DNA from 4 places in the Exiguobacterium acetylicum genome. Region 1 is predicted to be linked to each of the others. Evidence: predicted binding sites of a transcription regulator. Region 1 holds the regulator's gene; each other region holds the start of a gene.
The links. The regulator Rex, encoded in region 1, represses fermentation and respiration genes when NADH is low (regulators of the CRP and FNR family bind a similar motif). The targets are predictions, from matches to a motif close to TTGTGAAATATTTCACAA.
Positions count from the first base shown of each region.

Region 2: cydD (thiol reductant ABC exporter subunit CydD) is a predicted target of Rex. The motif match lies at 822-839, and genes of this name have one in related genera.
Region 3: pflB (formate C-acetyltransferase) is a predicted target of Rex. The motif match lies at 1,189-1,206, and genes of this name have one in related genera.
Region 4: K7G97_RS03080 (formate/nitrite transporter family protein) is a predicted target of Rex. The motif match lies at 1,082-1,099, and genes of this name have one in related genera.

Region 1 covers NZ_CP082333.1:2,939,335-2,941,542, forward strand. Annotated here, with positions in the region: gene tatC (twin-arginine translocase subunit TatC) at 1-749, opposite strand, end outside; gene K7G97_RS15110 (twin-arginine translocase TatA/TatE family subunit) at 757-954, opposite strand; gene K7G97_RS15115 (redox-sensing transcriptional repressor Rex) at 954-1,613, opposite strand; gene K7G97_RS15120 (ATP-binding cassette domain-containing protein) at 1,781-2,208, shown strand, end outside.
Region 2 covers NZ_CP082333.1:193,045-195,252, reverse strand. Annotated here, with positions in the region: gene cydD (thiol reductant ABC exporter subunit CydD) at 1-786, opposite strand, end outside; gene K7G97_RS01145 (Rrf2 family transcriptional regulator) at 996-1,478, shown strand; gene K7G97_RS01140 (nuclear transport factor 2 family protein) at 1,501-1,869, shown strand; gene K7G97_RS01135 (hypothetical protein) at 1,931-2,098, opposite strand; gene ypfJ (KPN_02809 family neutral zinc metallopeptidase) at 2,181-2,208, opposite strand, start outside.
Region 3 covers NZ_CP082333.1:649,479-651,686, reverse strand. Annotated here, with positions in the region: gene K7G97_RS03385 (DEAD/DEAH box helicase) at 1-496, opposite strand, end outside; gene K7G97_RS03380 (hypothetical protein) at 525-953, opposite strand; gene pflB (formate C-acetyltransferase) at 1,293-2,208, shown strand, end outside.
Region 4 covers NZ_CP082333.1:590,045-592,252, forward strand. Annotated here, with positions in the region: gene K7G97_RS03070 (YitT family protein) at 1-197, opposite strand, end outside; gene K7G97_RS03075 (hypothetical protein) at 334-936, shown strand; gene K7G97_RS03080 (formate/nitrite transporter family protein) at 1,120-1,956, shown strand; gene K7G97_RS03085 (YkvA family protein) at 1,993-2,208, opposite strand, start outside.

The DNA.
Region 1 (2,208 bases):
TGTCGTTCAAGCTCTGCCTGTTGCTCGAGGATCAAGACCTTTTTGTACGTCCGCGCAGAAATCAAGATGCTGATCTCATAGAGAACGAACAATGGAACCGAGATCATCAAGTGTGACGTCACGTCCGGCGGTGCGATCAATGCCGCAACGACGAACAGCGCAAAGTACGCATATTTCCGATTCTTTCGCATGAAATATGGCGTCACGAGACCAAGACGTGTCAGGAACATCGTCACGACCGGCAATTGGAACAGAAGACCAAACGGCATCGTCAACCGGATTAAGAAACTGAAGTAGTTCTCGACTCCGATGACTTGTTCGATTCCGAGCTCTTTCCCGAGATCCGTTGAGACTTCAAGCAAAAAGGGAAGCAACCAGAAATACGAGAAGGCTACGCCAGCCAAAAACAGAAAGAAGATGACCGGAATATACGTCAATGTCGCTTTTTGCTCCTTGTCATAAAGTCCTGGTCGGACGAATGCCCAGAGTTGATACATCCAGAACGGTGACGCTAAAATCAGCGCAATGATGAACGCAAGATTCAAATACAACATTAAAGGATCGGCGACGTTGAAGGCATTCAAACCGATGCCGAGCTCTTTTAAGTCCGCTTGCAAGAAGCGAACGAGCGGTCGGACGAGCGGAAATGCGACAGCGAACAGGACGACGACGATGATAAGCGACCAGACGATCCGCTTACGCAGTTCGTCAAGGTGCGACGTCATGCTTTGCTCTTGATCAACCGTCATGATTCAATCACTTCTCTTTCGGTTCGTCCTTTTTATCGTCGTCCATGATGCCGTTCGTGGCATTCTTGAACTCTTTCAATGTCTGACCTGCAGCGCGTCCGAATTCTGGTAACTTCTTCGGTCCGAAAATGATCAATGCGACGACCGCGATTAATCCGATGCTCGCAGGTCCGATACCTAGTGTGAGCGGAATAAGGTTTTCCATTATGATTTCACTCCTTCAGCTGATTGCGAATAATGCTTCATGAAATAAACTAACGACTGCAACTCGATCGATAAATCAATGTGATGGACCCGGACGCTAGCTGGCACGTTCAACCGCGCTGGCGTAAAGTTCAGGATGCCTGTCACACCATACTCGACTAACTCATCCGCTACTGACTGCGCGAACTGGGATGGAACCGTCAAGATGGCAACATCGACCTGATTCGCTTCGATTTGTTCTTTCATGTCCGAAACATGATAGATTGGAACGTCATGCGTCGTTGTTCCGACCTTCTCTTCGTCCGCATCAAACGCAACGACTATCCGAGTACTATTATTCTTTAAAAAGTTATAATTTGCAAACGCTGTTCCGAGATGACCGACCCCGATTAAGGCAACATTCGTCACCTCATCTTGATTCAAGGTTTTGCGGAAAAACGTTAAGAGATGTTGAACGTTATATCCATACCCCTTCTTCCCTAATGCCCCAAAGTAGGAAAAATCGCGACGAATCGTTGCTGAATCAACCTTCACCGCCTCGCTTAACTCAGCAGAAGAGACGCGGAGCTTGCCTGAATTGTATAAACTTTGGATGAAGCGATAATATAGCGGCAACCGTTTTGCTGTCGCTTGTGGAATTTTTGTGTCTGGTCCATTCATCCTGCAGTTCCCCCTTCGGCCACATCCATCGTGGCACCCAAATCTTTGCAAAAAGCTTTCTACTCTCCTTGATTGTAAACCACTTCACATAGAGTCACAAATAATATATTCCGCAGGACCTCGCGCTTTTGTTCGTGATAGACTAAAGGGTGGAAGGATGGATGGAAATGATACTCTTACAAGTCAACCAACTCTCGAAATCATTCGGCGTCGAGCCGATTTTAGAAAATATCAAATTGGAAGTACAAGAGCGGGACCGCATTGCGCTCGTCGGACGAAACGGTGCCGGTAAATCGACCTTGCTCAAAATCATTGCTGGCGAACTCAGTCATGACTCGGGCGACATCATGAAAGGCAAGGATGTCAAAATCGGTTATCTCGCGCAAGACAGTGGTCTCGAATCGAACGAGACGATCTGGAACGAGATGCTGACCGTCTTTGAACATCTCCAAGAACAAGAACGGACACTGCGCCGGATGGAAATCGAAATGGGCATGGAGCATATCTTGAACGACCCGGTCGCGTACGATCGTCTCCTGAAGACATACGATCAAGCGCAACACGACTTCTCAGAAGCGGGTGGTTATCAGTTTGA
Region 2 (2,208 bases), 460 kb from region 1:
GCGCAGACTGACTTCAAGTGCAATCATTCCCATGCTGAGCATCGAGATGAACTCAAGCATCAGCGACGACAAGAAGGCGAGCTTCAAGACCGTTAACGTCGCATCTCGGAAATCAAGACTGCTTTTTTCGATGACGTCACGTTGTCGTTTCGCGCGACCAAATAACTTCAAGGTCGTCAGTCCCTGCAACGTATCAAGGAACGTTCCCGAGAATGCCGTCATCTTCTCGAGTTGAGCATCGGCCCGCTTTTGCGTCATGATGCCGATGATGATATAAAACAACGGAATGAACGGTGCCGTGATCATCATGACGAGACCGGTGATCCAGTCATAGCTGAATGCCGCGATCAGGACCATCAAGGGAACGATCGTCGTCTGGACGACTTTCGGCAAGTATTGACTGTAGTAGCTGTCCATCTCGTCTACAGCGTCGAGCAAGACACTGACCTTCTGTCCCGCTTGCCCTTGTAGCATCATCTCGACCGAACGACCTGTGTATTTCGCGACGAGTGCTTCCCGAAGCGCCTGCTTCATGTGTGCCGATAACGTCGTACCGAGACGACCGTTCCAATACGTCACGGCGACCCGGAGCAACAGCATCCCGAGGACGACAAGTAGTAACGGAATGACGGCTTCAAACGGTTGTTCTTTCAAGAAAATCCGATCGACCGTCAACACGATACCGTACGATTGACCGACGACCGCAACCCCCATTAGGAAAGCTGCAATAATGAATTGAATGAGAATACTGCGTGGAATCTGGACGATTCCTTTTAATGGATTCATATACAAACGTCCTTTCACAAAGTGTGAACGACTTTTAGTGAATATTTTCACATATCGTACATTTAGTATACCGAATCCGGAACGGGGATGCCATGCAGATGCTGTCGAAAAGGTGTGACGGTTTTGTGAGAGCATATGACTCGACAATTCTTTCAAATAAAACTATTATGGATATACATTATCCACATTTAATGAAAGGGGGACTTCTCATGCAAATGAAAACCGGGGTCGAACAATCCGTCTACGCGATGTTGCTCTTGACCTTCCTTCCGGATCGCGCTGTGTTGCCCGGTGAATTCATCAGCCAGCAACTCGGTGCCTCGCCGACTTATTTTCAAAAGCTCTTACGAAAACTCGTCCAGGCGGATCTGTTGTATTCCGTCCCGGGTGTCAAAGGCGGCTTTCGCTTACGGCGTCCGGCAGACGAAATTCAAATCTTTGACGTTTATCAAGCGATCGAGGGCAAGCAGACGTTGTATGCGTCAAGCGGTGTCTTTGAGGATTTGATGGGAATTCAGGAACAGGAAATCGGTCTACTCTCGAATCTAATGACAGAGGCGGAAGAGGCGTGGCAATCGACGTTGAAGCGCGAATCGATTGGCTCGATCCGTCAAGCAATCGACGCCTCCTGTCCACCGGAACATTTAGAACGATTGCATGCGTTAATCACAGACCGGATGATGACACTTTAATGAACAGAAAGAGGTTTTTACTATGGTATTGAATCGTTATTTTGACTTATTCGACGCGTCTCGCACAGATGAACAAGCTTTTGAGGATCTCGTTTCCTTATTCACGACAGACATCACGTTCGTCCTGAACGGACAACCACAACACGGCATCGACGCCTGGAAACAATTCGTCCGTCATGTGTTCACGGCGAATCAGGATATTAAGCACATGTACGCAGGCTGGGAAGAAACAACACCCGGAACGTACGAAACACGCTGGGCAGTTTGCGGAAAACGGGCAGACGGTAGTGTCTTCACGCAAGACGGAAAAGATATCGCACGTCTCGATGAAAACGGACGAATCGCTTACCTGGAGAACGTTCCAGATGATCCGAAGATGTTCCGTTCATAAGATGGCTTTTAAACAACAAAAACCTGTGTTCCGCGCAAGCAGAACACAGGTTTTTTGGTATTTAGCGCTTTAGTATGAGTCGTTTCAACAAATAGCCTGTGATGACAAGTAATGACGCAATGGCGAAATAGACCATGTAGATCAACAAGTCCGGCGCAAATCGTGACACGATGTACGTCATTATAACGACAGCCGTATAGAGCAATAAAAATAGACTGATGTGCTTCAACTTCGACACTCCCCTTTGAATCCTTCCCTCTTCTTTACGGAAACGATTGGAAGATGTTTCAAAAGGAATGTCGTTTTCTATCCTATAGATTCTTCGCTTTGAATGTGTCT
Region 3 (2,208 bases), 920 kb from region 1:
TGTTTGCGATTCGCGTCGCCGAGTCACTCATACCACTCTCATAGATTTGATCCGCTTCGTCCAAGACGATCAATTTCACCTTATGCATTTTCAGCTTCTTCGAATCGATCAACTCCACGAGACGCCCAGGTGTACCAACAATGATTTGTGGTTTTTTCTTCAATCGTTCATATTGTCGTTTTAATTCAACACCACCAATGAATGCACCGGATTTGATACCACTTCCTTGAGCAAACAATTGAATGACTTGATGAATTTGCATGACGAGTTCCCGTGTGGGTGCCGTGATCACGACTTGTACGTGTGGTTCTTCTACTTCAATCTTTTCTAAAGCTGGAATGACATAAGCAAGCGTCTTCCCTGTTCCTGTTGGCGCTTCAGCCAGGACATCTTTTCCTTCGCGCAACAACGGAATCGCTTGTTCTTGAACAGGCATCAACTCGGTAAAGCGTGCGCGTTCCCATGCTTCCTGTAAAAATGGTTTTGTAAAGTTCATAACGATTTCTCCTACTCTCTTAATTCCATCATGCCGTTACGTATTCGACATGATCTCCTGATGCATCACGGTATCCCCGTAATGTCTGTGTATATTCATTTCCTGCGTCGAGCAATCGAATGTGGAAGCGAATCTCGCCTTCACCGGCTTCTTCTTCTAAAATTTCGAATCCTTGGATGACACGATCCTGTAATTCTGCAGCGAGTGCCGGGTACTCCGCAAGACTCGCATACGTCGCTTTTACGTCAACCGGACGACGAACAAGCGCAATCCAATACGATTCATCATAGCCGATAAAGTCTTCATAATCAAAATCATCTTCAAACCGAATCCAGAATCCATCATTTTCGAATTCCGTGATCATTCCCGTTCGCGTTGAACCGTCCGATCCGATTTTCAGCGAGACCCAGTCTCCTGACTGATACTCTCCTTGTTGTGTTAATGATACATACTCCATTTGGCACACCTCCACGTTCTGTATTCCCTTTTTCATTGTCAACGATACGTCTTAAAAATACAAGGCACCGTAGCGTGACATTCCTCACAGTTTCAACTGTTCTAGTGAATCTTTTTCAAATCAACTCATACAGTTTCCAAAAAACCTTGGATTAGCAACACTAAACTGTTTTTTCTGAACTATGTTTATATGAATACAGAAATAAAGAAAGCCCGTCATATCAACGTTTGTTCACTTGTTAAAACATTCACATGAACGTAAAGGGAATCGCCCTTTGCTTTTGTTACACTATTCACATAAGGAACTGATCATTAGCTCAATATTAAAGGAGTGGTATCCATGTTATTAGAAAAAACGAGTGCTTGGACGAACTTTACGTCTGGTGAATGGGTAAAGACGATCGATGTCGCAGACTTCATCCGACTCAATCGCACGGAATATACAGGAGATGATCACTTTTTAGTCGGTCCGACGCAAGCGACGGAACAGCTCTGGCAACAAATTCTACAGCTGACGAATGAAGAGCGACAACGTGGTGGTGTATATGCCGTCGATGCTAAAACACCATCAACGATCCTCTCGCATGATGCAGGGTATCTGAATCGCTCACTCGAAAAAATCGTTGGTTTACAGACAGACGAACCGTTTAAACGTTCGATTCATCCGAACGGTGGGATTCGGATGGTGAATGATGCCCTAGCTGCGTATGGCTTTGAAGCAGACGAGACCGTCACGAAAACTTTCAGCGAGTACCGGAAGACACATAACCAAGGGGTTTTTGATGCTTATACCCCTGAGATGCGCGCTGCACGTAAAGCCGGTATTATCACCGGATTACCTGATGCTTATGGTCGCGGACGGATCATCGGTGACTATCGTCGTGTTGCTTTGTACGGAACGGCACGCTTGATCGAAGAACGTAAGAAGGATTTAAAGGCACGTGGCGGATTCTTATCTGAATCGATGATTCGCGACCGTGAAGAGATGAATGAACAGTTGCGCGCATTAACGGAATTGACCGAGCTTGGAGCTCGCTATGGTTTCGATCTCTCCCGCCCTGCCGAAACAGCACAAGAAGCATTCCAGTGGGTCTATCTTGCCTATCTTGCTGCCATCAAAGAGCAAAACGGGGCAGCCATGTCACTCGGTCGAGTCTCGACGTTCCTTGATATTTATGTCGAACGTGATCTTGCGACTGGTCGTTTGACGGAAGAGACTGCACAAGAGCTCGTCGATCATTTCGTCATGAAGCTTC
Region 4 (2,208 bases), 860 kb from region 1:
ATGTTTAAGAGCAATTGCGTTAATCCGATTGGCGTGTGGAAGAGCTCTTGAATAATGAGCGTGATCCCCATGATACCGCCTGATCCGATATCATTTGGAGATAGTAGTAGGCTGATGTAAAGGGAATACAGCAACGTACCAATGATTAAGAAACTGATTTTTTCAACTCTCTTTTTCTGTGGGTGTGTTGTAGTCATGGCAATATGATGAGTGACCTCATGCTCCTCCTTCTGTGAGTATCTGCATGCAAGAGTACGCTCATATGCATAAAATTTCAACCCTTCTTATGAAAAAAGATGAAAAAGGGTACGTTTTTTTAGGAAGGTGATGAAAATGAAGAAAATGTTATGGATTCTTGGTTGTATTTGCTTAGGAATACTAGTTGGGATTCGTCTTTTCGAACAACCCAATGAAAAAAATCAATCATCCATTTGGCATGATGGTGATCTTGTAGCGAGACAAGTGGGTGCCTCGATGATGAATACGGTAGCGGTTCGTCAATTAGCCGAACAACTTCCGTTCTCATCAGAATTAAAACAGGTAGATGTCGAAGGAGAATCGTTACGTCTTGCCTATGAAGTGACAGGAAAAGAGCGACAAGCTTGGATTGGTACCGATACCGGGACACTACAGGTGAATCAGGATTTTTTAAAGGCTCGGTTATCTAAAATTCTGATGCATCATACGCTAGTTTTATTTTCAACGATTCCTGATTTGACCGATCTTGAAATTCACTACACGGATCCGTATTCAGATGCAGATTTTACGATGGACCGGAAAACATTCGACGACTACACTCCGACCGATATCGAACGAGCTACTTCCTCTTCTAGACGTTTTAATCGTGTCGTCATTGATGGTTATGTGCTCGATGCATCAAGACGAAACACCTTCTTTGAACGCTTCGCATCACGACTACAGATCCAAACTAATTAGTTGTATAAAGCAAGAAAAGGCATTTTTCACAATCTCGACACAATGATATCGTTTACATCTCGTTCTTTTATAAAAACGATAAAACAGGTCTATTCAATACTTGAACATCTTTTAAGATGGAAGTATGATAATAAATGAACAAACATTGTGAAGTGTTGAACAAAAGAAAGAGAGGTTTCTACGATGAACGAGGTAGAAGCATTAGAAGGATTACGGAATAAAGCAATCAAGTCGACGCGCATGCTACAAATGCGTCCTCTCGAGTACTTAGTTCGTGCCATGTTAGCGGGAATTTTCATTGGATTTGCAATCATTTTTACTTTAAAAGCAATTAACGGTCTATATATGGCGGAGTCACCTGTTGCGACACTTGTCGGTGGACTGACATTCGGAGTGGCACTCGTCCTGATCGTTTATGGTGGGGCAGAGCTGTTTACAGGGAATACGATGTATTTCACGACGGCGACGATGCGCGGCTATACGACGAAGATGGATACGATGAAGGTCTGGTTGATCTGTCTAATCGGAAATGGACTTGGCGGATTGGCGTTTGCGCTACTCTTTTCTCAAACAGGAATCATCCAAGAGCTTGGTATGAACAACTGGTTATTTTCTGTCTCAGAAACGAAGATCCACCATACGACGTGGGAAATCTTCACACGTGCTATCTTCTGTAACTGGATGGTCTGTTTAGCGATTTTCATTCCAAAGAACATGAAGAATGAGTTGGCGCAGATCATGATGATGATGGTACTCGTCGCAGTATTCTTTGCTTCTGGATTTGATCACGTCATCGCCAATATGGCACTGTTCTCCATTGCGTTAGTCGTACCACATCCGGATACGATCACATTTGCCGGAGCGATGCATAACCTGTTGCCAGCTTTAGCCGGTAACATCATTGGTGGAGCAGTCTTCATGGGAATGATCTATACGTGGCTGAATAAAGAAAAATTAGAAGTAGATGAATCACGTCAATCCACGACACCTGTTCATATTGCTTCGAAACAAAATGCATAATCAAAAAGCAGCTGTCGCGACAGCTGCTTTTTTCATTCATTCCATATGTTGAAAGCGATCGACGTCTGCAGCCAGTTCTTCATAAATCGTTTCGACGATTTGTGCATCATCGAAGAGCCCGAGGACGTTATCGTCCGGTAAGGCGTCAACAGGAGACGTGAAGTACAGAACGGCCGTCAATAACAATTGTTCCTGCTCCGCATGCATTTCGAATTTTTTCTGATAGAGAGCACGAAGCATTTCAAGCAGTTG